2 regions of the Helicovermis profundi genome follow, and region 1 is predicted to be linked to the other one. Evidence: a T-box and tRNA genes for the amino acid it is inferred to sense, from the RefSeq annotation. Region 1 holds a T-box; the other holds one or more tRNA genes.

Region 1 (6,211 bases):
AGAAAAAGAGATTTTAGAAAATTATGGATTTCAAGAATTAACGCAGCTACTAGATTAAATGGTATGAGTTATTCTAAATTTATGAATGGACTTAAATTAGCTGAAATAGATATTAACAGAAAAATGCTTTCTGAAATGGCTATTCACGACGCAGAGGGATTTGCTAAGTTAGTTGAAGTTGCTAAAGAAAAGGTAAACAATAAGTAGTTGTTTTTTAAAATTAAAATAATGAGCTGCAAAGGATAGTAATCTATTCTTTACAGTTCTTTTTTATTTTAGAATTTATTTGATTATGATATAATATATAAAATAAGTATTAATACATAATGATAAGAGGTAAATATGATAAAAACAAAAAAAATAAGAAATAGGAACCTTAATCCTGCACAGGTTTTAGTTTTAGGATTTTTAAGTGTTATATTAATAGGTACTTTTTTACTTAATTTACCAATTGCATCAAATAGTGGCCGAAGTATAGGATTTGTAAATGCTTTATTTACATCAACTTCAGCTGTATGTGTTACAGGTCTTGTAGTAGTTGATACTGGAACGTTTTGGACAACTTTTGGCAAAGTAGTAATCTTACTTCTTATACAAATAGGTGGACTTGGATTTATGACTATGGCAACATCAATAGCTTTAATAGTGGGTAAAAGGATTTCACTAAAAAGTAGAATGATTATGCAAGAAGCATTAAATCAATTTACAATATCAGGAGTAGTAAGATTAACAAAATATATAATATATGCAACATTTTTAATTGAGGGAGTAGGTGCTTTCTTTTTATCTTTGAAATTCATACCAATTTATGGTTTAAAAAAAGGTTTGTTTTTTAGTGTATTTCATGCGATTTCAGCATTTTGTAATGCTGGATTTGATATTATAGGTAATGGTAAAAGCTTAACACCATTTGTAGGTGATGGAATAATAAATATTACTATTATGACCTTAATAATAGTAGGTGGACTTGGTTTTACAGTTGTAATAGATATGATAAAAACGAGAAATTTTAAAAGACTTAGTTTGCATTCTAAATTTGTAATATTTTTAACACTTATTTTATTATCTACAGGCTTTATTTTAGTTTTTATTTTAGAATTTAATAACCCTTTAACGCTTGGTAATCTTCCACTAAAAGATAAAATTTTAGCGGCCTTATTTCATTCGGTTACGCCAAGAACTGCTGGTTTTAATACACTTGATATGGGTAGTCTAAAAGTTCCTACTCAGTTTTTAACAATAGTTTTTATGTTTATTGGAGGCTCTCCGAGTTCAACAGCAGGTGGTATTAAAACAACAACTTTTGGACTTGTTATTTTACACGTTATTTCTGTTATTATGGGTAAAGATGATACAGAAATTTTTAAAAGAAGAATTTCTAGAGAGGCAATAAATAGAGCTCTTGCAATACTTAGCATAGGAATTTCAGTAATAATATTAATAACAATGATTTTAACAATTACTGAAACATCACTTAGTTTTTTAGATCTATTTTTCGAAACCGTTTCAGCACTTGGTACAGTAGGATTAACTTTAGGAATTACTGCTAAATTAAGCATTTTTGGAAAACTTGCTATAGCTGCAACTATGTTTTTTGGTAGACTTGGACCACTTACAATAGTAATTGCTCTTGCTAGAAGAAAACAAAATGGTAAAAAGGGACTAATAAGATATCCAGAAGGAAAAATAATAGTTGGTTAAGGAGACTTTATGAAAAAACAATTTGTTATAATAGGTTGTGGTAGATTTGGTACAAGCGTTGCAAAAAGATTGTTTGAACTTGGTGTAGAAGTTATGGTTGTCGATAAAAGTGAAGAAACCATTCAAAATATAGCTGATAATGTAACATATGCTGTTCAAGCCGATGCTACTGATGAAAATTCAATAAAATCACTTGGAATTAGAAATTTTGATGTTGCAATTGTTACTATAGGAAGTGATATTCAATCTTCTATTTTAGTTACATTAATGGTAAAAGAGCTTGGAGTGAAATATGTTGTAGCAAAAGCTCAAAATGATATGCATGCTAAAGTACTTTATAGAATTGGGGCGGATAGAGTAGTTTTCCCTGAAAGAGAAATGGGAACAAGAATAGCAAATAATCTTGTTTCTGATAATATATTAGAACATATTCAATTAGCACCGGACTATAGTATACTTGAAATTGTAGCACTTAAAGATTGGATTGGTAAAACGCTTCTCGAGGTAGATGTAAGAGCAAAATATGGAATAAATGTTATGGCGATTAAGCACGAAGATAAACTTAATATTGCGGTTAGAGCAGATAATATGATAAAAGATGGGGATGTTTTAGTTGTAATAGGTCATAATGATGATCTTAAAAAAATAGAAAAATCTTAGGAGTATTTATGAGAGATGTTATAAAATCTTCAAATAATAGTTTAATTAAATTAATACGATCGTTAAAATCAAAAAAAAACAGAAGTAATCATGGGATGTTTATAATAGAAGGAATTAGGTTTATTGAATTTGCAGTAGAAAATAAAATTGATTTAGTTGAAATATGCTATTCAAAGGATATGTTATTTACTGATGGTGGTAAAAATCTTTTTAATAAAATAAAAGATAAAAAAATTAAATCTTATGAAATAGAAAAGAAGTTATTTGATTCAATTACAGATACTAAAAATACTCAGGGGATTATTGCTATTGCAAAAATACCAGAGTATAAAATAGATTTTAATAATTTTACTAGAAAGTTTATTTTAATCTTAGATAGGATACAAGATCCAGGAAATCTAGGAACTATAATAAGAACAGCTGATGCAGCAGGAGTTGATTGTATAGTTATTTCTAAAGGAACAGTTGATCCTTACAATGAAAAAGTACTTAGATCAACCATGGGATCAATTTTTTCAATGCCAATACACTATGAAAAAGAGATATTAGAATTTATAAATAAATTAAAAGATAATGAATTTAATATACTTTCAACTTGTTTAAATACTAATAGCTATTATGATGAAGTTGATTATCAAGGTAAAATAGCAATAGTTATTGGAAATGAAGCAAATGGAGTAAGTGAAGAAATAATAGATATATCAGATATATTAGTTAAAATTCCAATATGGGGAAAGGCAGAGAGTCTTAACGCATCAATAGCAGCAGGAATAATTATGTATGAAGCTAGTAAAAATCGAAATATTAATAAGATAAAGTAAAAATATTCTTTAAGTACTTGTTATAAAAAAATCTATATGATAAAATGTATCATATTATATAAGAAAATGCAGTGATTGGGCAAAGTAAATTAAATTTTGTTTTTTAGAGAGAGAATGGTGGTGAAAATTCTTAAACAAGATTAATTGAAATTCTCCCATAAGCAGACTAGATGAACCACAAGTAGTTTAGTACGTAATTCTCACGATACGAGAAAACGAGTGATTCTTTTGAAGAATTAATTGGGTGGTACCGCGAAACATAAACTTTCGTCCCTTTGGGATGAGAGTTTTAATTTTTTGCGAAAAAATAAAGCCGTGCGAAAGAATGAAAAAAAAGTGAGCTTAAGCGAAGCTTAAGGGCGAACCTTTATTTTCATTCTTTTCCCTATCTGACTCGTTCTAAAGCTTGAACAAATTCAAGCTAAGAACGAGTAAAGCAAGGATAAAGGTTTCTAAACTTCAGAGCGAAAAGTTCGCGCTCTGAAGCAAGAAACCAATTAATAGGGAGTTTACTCCCGACACGAGGCGAATGGGAATAGACGAAGTCTGTGAAGTTCGCCTGTGCACGGCTTTAAAGTGGAATGAAAAAAAAGTGAGCTTAAGCGAAGCTTAATTTTAAGTAAAGTAAATAATTTATTAATTAAAAATAAATAGGAGGATAAAAGCAATGAAAGAAAAATTAAAAGTAATTTTAGCAGATGCAAAAGAATCGCTTAAAAATGTTGATTCTCTAAAGAAATTAGAAGAAAATCGAATAAAATTTTTAGGTAAAAAAGGTGAACTTACTGCTATTCTTAAAGGAATGGGAAGATTATCAAAAGAAGAAAGACCTGAAATGGGTAAAATTGTTAATGAAGTAAGAAGTGAAATAGAGAAAATGCTTGAAGATGCAAAAAAAGAAGCTAAGCAAAAAGAATTAGCACTTCAACTTGAAAAAGAGAAAATTGATATTACTCTTCCAGGAAAATCTGCTAAAACTGGGCATAGACATCCGTTAACACAAGTACTTGATGAGATAAAAGATATTTTTATTGGTATGGGATTTAAAATTGCAGAGGGACCAGAAGTAGAAACGGTATATAATAATTTTGATGCACTTAATTCACCAAAAGATCATCCATCGAGAAGTACTTCAGATACTTTTTATATAAATGATAAATTACTACTTAGGACTCAAACTTCTCCAGTTCAAATTAGAACAATGAAAAGTCAAAAGCCACCAATTAAAATAATTTCACCGGGTAGATGCTTTAGATTTGATGAATTAGATGCAACTCATTCACCAATGTTCCATCAAATTGAGGGTCTTGTAATAGATAAGAATATTACAATGGCCGATTTAAAAGGAACTTTAGATATGATTGCTAAAAGAGTATTCGGTGAAACAACTAAAACGAAATTCAGACCTCACTATTTTCCTTTTACTGAGCCAAGTGCAGAAGTTGATGTTACATGTTTTAAATGCGGCGGTGAAGGGTGTAAAGTATGTAAGGGAAGTGGATGGATTGAAATTTTAGGATGTGGAATGGTGCATCCAAAAGTTTTAGAAGAATGTGGAATTGATTCAGAAGTATACAGTGGTTTTGCGTTTGGAATGGGACTTGATAGAATTACTATGCTTAAGCATGAAGTAGATGATATAAGGTTATTTTTTGAAAACGATATGAGATTTATTGATCAATTTTAAATATATTTTTTAGGAGGAGTAAAATGTTAATTCCAGTAAAATGGCTAAATGATTATGTAGATGTTAAAAATATAGATATTAAAGAATTAGAAGATAGACTAATAATGACAGGTTCCAATACAGAAACAGTTACTAAAATAACAGAAAAAATTGAGAAAATTGTTGTTGGTAAAATCAAGTCAATAGATAAACACCCAGATGCTGATAAATTATTAATTATGCAAGCTGATGTTGGTGAAGAAGAAAACATTCAAATAGTAACGGGTGCAAAAAATTGTAGTGTTAATGATTTTGTCCCAGTTGTTAGAGCTGGTGGTAAAATTGCTGATGGTACTAAAATTAAAAAAGGTAAATTAAGAGGAGAAGTATCACTTGGAATGTTTTGCTCTTTTGAAGAGTTAGGATATGATGTAAAGGTAATACCTAAAGAATATAATGATGGTATTTATATTTTAAACGGCGAATATACTCCGGGTGAAGATATTAAAACAGCAATTAAAGAATTAGATGATAATATTATTGAATTTGAAATAACACCAAATAGAGCAGATTGCTTAAGTTTAATTGGTATGGCTAGAGAAACTGCAGCAACATTTGAAAGAGAATTAGTTTATCCCAAAATAGAAATTAATAAAGAAATATTAGATGTAAATGATTTTATTTCTGTATCAATTGAAGATGAAAAAAAATGTAATCGTTATGTAGCAAGAGTAGTCAAAAATGTAAAAATTGAACCATCACCGGACTGGTTAAAAGTTAAACTTATGAACGCAGGTATGAGACCTACAAACAATATTGTAGATATTACAAATTATGTTATGCTTGAGTATGGTCAACCAATTCATGCTTTTGATATTGATACATTAAAAGATAAAAAAATAGTAGTAAGAGATGCTAAAATTGATGAATCTATTACAACACTTGATGGTAAAGAAAGAACTCTTGATAAGGAAATGCTTGTAATAGCGGATGGAGAAAAAGCTGTTGCAATCGCTGGAATTATGGGCGGGGAAAACACAGAGATTTCTAATAGTACCAAAAATATTTTAATTGAAGTAGCACACTTTGAAAAATCAAATATTAGAGAAACTTCAAGAAAACTTGGACTAAGATCAGAAGCATCATCTAGATTCGAAAAAGGTATTTCTTCTAAGTATTGTAATACAGTGGTAGACAGAGTTTGTCAGCTTATAGAAGAATTATCATGTGGAGAAATCGTTAAAGGCTCTGTAGATATAAATCCAATAAAATCAAACAGTGTTAAAATTGATGCAAGAGTAAAAAGAATAAATGATTTGATTGGAATAAATTTAAGCGCTGAGGAAATGCTTAAAATATTTGA
Region 2 (6,211 bases), 1.5 Mb from region 1:
GCATTCGCTAAACTAACGTTTAGCTCTTCGCGCTAACGCACGAAATCAAATTTTAAATTATACGCATTATACAAATAAATTTGTAAATGCTTAATAACTTAAAATTTGGCATCTGCTAAAAGTTCGCGCATATTGTTCTTTGAAAACTGCATATGGATAAAAAACGAGAAGACAAAAGAAACAAATGAAACAAGTTTAAAAAGCGAAAGCTGTTTAAATAAAGTTATTACTAATAAAGTAGTAACACTCATCGTTTAACGAAATTTATGCAAATAAATCAGTTAAACAAAAAGTTTTCATTAAAATTTACGAGCAATACAAGGCGTCGATGAGCGAGGCGAACGAAGCGTATTTTATACGTGAGTGTGCCGAGTGAAGAAGTTGGCGAAGTAGAGCGAAGGAAATTATAATGAAAAAAGGTTTTTATTAGAATTTACGAGTAGTTCAAGGAATCTATGAATGAGGCGAATGAAGCGTATTTTATACGTGAGTGTGCCGAGTAAAGAAGATGACGAAGAAATACGAAGTAAATTGTAATAAAAAAAAGGTCAAGAGAATAAGAGCATAGGGCGGATGCCTTGGCACTAGGAGCCGATGAAGGACGTGGTAAGCTGCGAAAAGTTTCGGGGAGCTGCAAGCGAGTGTAGATCCGGAAATGTCCGAATGGGGAAACCCGGCTAGTGTAATAACTAGTCATCCATAACTGAATAAATAGGTTATGAGAAGGAAACTCAGGGAACTGAAACATCTAAGTACCTGAAGGAAGAGAAAGAAAAATCGATTCCCTAAGTAGCGGCGAGCGAACGGGGAAGAGCCCAAACCGACATCTACGGAAGTCGGGGTTGAGGATAGAGAATAAAGTGATGGAGGTAATCTAGCCGAATCGTATGGGAATGCGAACCGAAGATGGTGAAAGTCCAGTAGGCGAAAGATGAAGACCCGCGACTCTAATCCAGAGTACCACGGAGCACGTGAAACTTTGTGGGAAACAGGGAGGACCATCTCCCAAGGCTAAATACTACCTAGTGACCGATAGAGAATAGTACCGTGAGGGAAAGGTGAAAAGAACCCCGGGAGGGGAGTGAAAAGAACCTGAAACCCTATGTTTACAAGCACCGGAAGTTCCATATGAGAACAACCGGGTACTTTTTGTAGAACGGGCCAACGAGTTACGATATGTAGCGAGGTTAATTGTTTAAGACAAGGAGCCGAAGCGAAAGCGAGTCTTAAGAGGGCGTCTTAGTTGCATGTCGTAGACCCGAAACCGGGTGACCTATCCATGAGCAGGGTGAAGCAAAAGTAAAATTTTGTGGAGGCCCGAACCCATATCTGTTGAAAAAGGTTGGGATGACTTGTGGATAGCGGAGAAATTCCAATCGAACTCGGAGATAGCTGGTTCTCCCCGAAATAGCTTTAGGGCTAGCCTTAAATGATGAGATCCGGAGGTAGAGCACTGAATGGCCTAGGGGTTTTCACCGACTACCGAAGCCTATCAAACTCCGAATGCCGGAATCTTTAATTTAGGAGTCAGACTACGTATGATAAGATTCGTGGTCGAAAGGGAAACAGCCCAGACCAACAGCTAAGGTCCCAAAATGTAGATTAAGTGGGAAAGGATGTGCAGTTGCTTAGACAACTAGGATGTTGGCTTAGAAGCAGCCACTCATTTAAAGAGTGCGTAATAGCTCACTAGTCGAGTGATTGTGCGCCGAAAATTACCGGGGCTAAAATCTACTACCGAAGCTTTGGCATATACTATCGTATATGGGTAGGGGAGCATTCTGCATGGAGCGAAGCAGTACCGTAAGGAGCTGTGGACTTTGCAGAAGAGAGAATGTTGGCATGAGTAGCGAGAGGCAGGTGAGAATCCTGCCCACCGAAAACCTAAGGGTTCCTGAGGAAGGTTCGTCCGCTCAGGGTAAGTCAGGACCTAAGGCGAGGACGAAAGTCGTAGTCGATGGACAACAGGTAAAGATTCCTGTACCACCGTTTATTGTATGAAAGAAGTGGTGACACAGAAGGATAGGTTAAGCGTACGAATGGAAGAGTACGTCCAAGCACAGAGTTAGATATGTTAGGTAAATCCGGCGTATTGTTCATATGATGTGTGATGGGGAGTGAAAAACAAGTAACGAAGTAACTGATTTCACACTGTCAAGAAAAGCCGCTATTTAGATAAAAGGTGCCTGTACCGTAAACCGACACAGGTAGGTAGGTAGAGAATACTAAGGTGAGCGAGATAACTATTGTTAAGGAACTCGGCAAAATGACCCCGTAACTTCGGGAGAAGGGGTGCCGATCTAGGTTCAGAGCTAAGGTCGGCCGCAGAGAATAGGCCCAAGCGACTGTTTACCAAAAACACAGGTCTCTGCTAAATCGAAAGATGAAGTATAGGGGCTGACGCCTGCCCGGTGCTGGAAGGTTATGAGGAGATGTTAGCGTAAGCGAGGCATTGAATCGAAGCCCCAGTAAACGGCGGCCGTAACTATAACGGTCCTAAGGTAGCGAAATTCCTTGTCGGGTAAGTTCCGACCCGCACGAAAGGCGTAACGATTTGGGCGCTGTCTCAACAATAGACTCGGTGAAATTGTAGTACCGGTAAAGATGCCGGTTACCCGCAGCAGGACGGAAAGACCCCGTGGAGCTTTACTGCAGCTTGGCGCTGGACTTTGATATATAATGTACAGAATAGGTGGGAGACTGTGATACATGAACGCCAGTTTGTGAGGAGTCGCCTTTGGGATACCACCCTTTGTATATCAGCGTTCTAACCTGGTACCGTGATCCGGTACAGGGACAATGTCAGGCGGGCAGTTTGACTGGGGCGGTCGCCTCCCAAAGAGTAACGGAGGCGCTCAAAGGTTCCCTCAGAATGGTTGGAAATCATTCAAAGAGTGCAAAGGCAGAAGGGAGCTTGATTGCGAGACATACAGGTCGAGCAAGTACGAAAGTAGGACTTAGTGATCCGGCGGTACCGAATGGAAGGGCCGTCGCTCAACGGATAAAAGCTACCCCGGGGATAACAGGCTTATCTCCCCCAAGAGTCCACATCGACGGGGAGGTTTGGCACCTCGATGTCGGCTCGTCTCATCCTGGGGCTGAATTAGGTCCCAAGGGTTGGGCTGTTCGCCCATTAAAGAGGCACGCGAGCTGGGTTCAGAACGTCGTGAGACAGTTCGGTCCCTATCCGCTGTGGGCGCAGGAAATTTGAGAGAATCTGTCCTTAGTACGAGAGGACCGGGATGGACATACCAATGGTGTATCAGTTGTTCTGCCAAGAGCATAGCTGAGTAGCTAAGTATGGAAAGGATAAGCGCTGAAGGCATCTAAGCGCGAAGCCCCTCTTAAGATAAGATTTCCCATCACTTCAAGTGAGTAAGACCCCAGGTAGAAAATCTGGTTGATAGGTCTAGGGTGAAAGTGCAGCAATGTATGAAGCTGATAGATACTAATAGGTCGAGGTCTTGACCACAAGAAAAAACGTTTAATCCATATGCAGTTTTGGAAGAACAATTCCAAAAATATTTGATAGAATTTACGAGTAATTCAATGAATGAAGTAAATTGTAGCAAATGAATCTAGTGATGATGGCAAGAAGGCTACACCTGTACCCATACCGAACACAGAAGTTAAGCTTCTTAGCGCCGATGGTACTTGGGGAGCAGTCCCCTGGGAGAGTAGGTCGTTGCTAGTTATTTGTTCCAAGGTAGCTCAATGGTGGAGCAATCGGCTGTTAACCGATAGGCTGTGGGTTCGAGCCCCACCCTTGGAGCCAACTCATTAATCTTAGGGCTCCTTGGTCAAGCGGTTAAGACACCGCCCTTTCACGGCGGTAACAGGGGTTCAATTCCCCTAGGAGTCACCATTTATATAAGAAACATCCTAGCAAAATGAAACAAATGTGGGAGTATAGCTCAGCTGGGAGAGCATCTGCCTTACAAGCAGGGGGTCACAGGTTCGAGCCCTGTTACTCCCACCATTAATTTTATATCCACATGCGGGTGTGGCGGAATTGGCAGACGCGCTAGACTTAGGATCTAGTGTCTTGTACGTGGGGGTTCAAGTCCCTCCACCCGCACCATTAGTTTTAATTAGTATAAATTTAATAATGTGCAGAAGTGGCTCAGTGGTAGAGCATCGCCTTGCCAAGGCGAGGGTCGCGAGTTCAAATCTCGTCTTCTGCTCCAAAATGTGCATCCGTAGCTCAGCTGGATAGAGCAACGCCCTTCTAAGGCGTAGGTCCTGGGTTCGAATCCCCGCGGTTGCACCATTTTTTTTGGAGAGGTACCGAAGTGGTCATAACGGGGCGGTCTTGAAAACCGTTAGGGTGCAAGCCCACGAGGGTTCGAATCCCTCCCTCTCCGCCAGTTTTGCCCAGATAGCTCAGTCGGTAGAGCAGGGGACTGAAAATCCCCGTGTCGGTGGTTCGATTCCGCCTCTGGGCACCAAAAAAAGTCTGTTTACATAATGTAAACAGACTTTTTGTTATATCCAAATATATATAAATTGATTGGGTATATGAATTTAAATTAAGCGATTTACTAAATTTGAGAACCTAGATTTTTTTTCAAATACTAAAAATAGTTGAATATAAATAGCATATAAAATAAAAGTATTGATAAAAACCTATAAAACTGTTATTCTGTTTGAAACACATATAAAATAAGTTGAAAAAGGTGGCAATTTCTATGGTGAATAATGAAAAAAATAAAATAAAAATTATAAACATTAATACAAATGATGATTATAATATTATTTTAGGAAATAATATATTCGAAAAAAGTATTTTATATATTAAGAAGGTCACAAAGAGCAAAAAAATAGTTATAATAACTGATGATATTGTTGAATCGTTATACTATAGTAAAATAGAAAATCATTTAACAAAAAATAATTATTTAGTAAAAAAGATAGTAATGAAAAATGGAGAAACAAGTAAAAACTTGACTACTTGTGAATTTTTATATTCTAAACTTGCTAAGTATAATATAAGAAGGGATGATACAATTATTGCACTTGGGGGTGGAGTAGTTGGTGATATTGTAGGATTTGTGGCTTCAAGTTTTTTACGAGGTATTAATTTTATTCAAATCCCTACGACACTTTTATCTCAAGTTGATAGTAGTGTAGGTGGTAAAGTAGCAGTAAATATTGAAGAAGGTAAAAACTTAGTAGGAGCCTTCTATAATCCAAAATTAGTTATTGTTGATACAGAATTTTTAAAGACTCTTAGTATTGAACAAATAAAAGATGGGTTAGGAGAAATTATTAAATATAGTTATATATATGATGATAGTCTTGGAAAATTGCTTATGAATTTAGAAAATGTGAAAGAAATTTCAAAAAAATATAGTGAAATAATAGAGAAATCTTTATTAATAAAAAAATATTTTGTAGAAAATGATATGTATGATAAAGGTGAAAGGATGATACTTAATTTCGGACATACTATAGGACATGTCATTGAAAAACAATATGGGTATGGTGTTATTACTCATGGTCAAGCAATTGCTGAAGGTATGTTTATAATAAGTGAATTTGCGTATAAAAAAGGTCTTGTTAAAATTGATTATAGTGGTGAAATAAGGAGTGTTTTAGATAAATTTGGATTTAGTAAAACTGTGAGATTAGATAGAAAATTTTTTAATAATGTAGTGAGAAATGATAAAAAATTTTTTAATGAGAGTGTTAATATTATTGTAATTAATAATGCTAGGAAAGCTATTATATTTAAAATGAGTTTAGACGAATTTTTAGAAAAATTTGATAACTATCTAATCGATAAGTACAGCGAAAATTAGAGTATTTCAGAATATAGAGATTGTTATTATAATACAAAACTTGGGTGGTGTATGATGAGTGGAATATGGAGTAGCAAAATAAAGTTAAGTTTATTTGGAGAATCACATGGTAAAGCAATAGGTATTACAATAGATGGTTTTCCATCTGGAGTAGAAATTGATATGAATTTTATAAAATCAGAATTAAATAGAAGAAAGCCTGGTAAAGATAAATTTTCAACAAAACGAAAAGAAGATGATATTCCAAATATTATATCTGGAGTTTTCAATGGAAAAAGTACTGGAACACCATTAACAGTTATAATTGAAAATACAAGTCAACACTCAAAAGATTATGAAAAAACTAAAGATTTTATGAGACCGGGTCATGCTGATTATTCGGGATTTGTAAAATATAAAGGATTTAATGA

What was found. The T-box of region 1 lies ahead of pheS (phenylalanine--tRNA ligase subunit alpha). A T-box ahead of a tRNA ligase gene usually reads a tRNA of that ligase, here a tRNA-Phe.
Region 2: it encodes a tRNA-Phe, which carries the amino acid that the T-box ahead of pheS (phenylalanine--tRNA ligase subunit alpha) is inferred to sense. The anticodon was not compared.

The regions. Positions count from the first base shown of each region.
Region 1 covers NZ_AP028654.1:1,088,051-1,094,261, forward strand. Annotated here, with positions in the region: gene rplT (50S ribosomal protein L20) at 1-207, shown strand, start outside; gene AACH12_RS04700 (TrkH family potassium uptake protein) at 346-1,701, shown strand; gene AACH12_RS04705 (potassium channel family protein) at 1,711-2,361, shown strand; gene rlmB (23S rRNA (guanosine(2251)-2'-O)-methyltransferase RlmB) at 2,370-3,182, shown strand; T-box leader at 3,245-3,460, shown strand; gene pheS (phenylalanine--tRNA ligase subunit alpha) at 3,850-4,869, shown strand; gene pheT (phenylalanine--tRNA ligase subunit beta) at 4,893-6,211, shown strand, end outside.
Region 2 covers NZ_AP028654.1:2,700,452-2,706,662, reverse strand. Annotated here, with positions in the region: rRNA gene AACH12_RS12310 (23S ribosomal RNA) at 547-3,472, shown strand; rRNA gene rrf (5S ribosomal RNA) at 3,578-3,694, shown strand; tRNA gene AACH12_RS12300 (tRNA-Asn) at 3,701-3,775, shown strand; tRNA gene AACH12_RS12295 (tRNA-Glu) at 3,791-3,865, shown strand; tRNA gene AACH12_RS12290 (tRNA-Val) at 3,904-3,979, shown strand; tRNA gene AACH12_RS12285 (tRNA-Leu) at 3,998-4,081, shown strand; tRNA gene AACH12_RS12280 (tRNA-Gly) at 4,113-4,187, shown strand; tRNA gene AACH12_RS12275 (tRNA-Arg) at 4,194-4,270, shown strand; tRNA gene AACH12_RS12270 (tRNA-Ser) at 4,279-4,367, shown strand; tRNA gene AACH12_RS12265 (tRNA-Phe) at 4,373-4,448, shown strand; gene aroB (3-dehydroquinate synthase) at 4,689-5,801, shown strand; gene aroC (chorismate synthase) at 5,856-6,211, shown strand, end outside.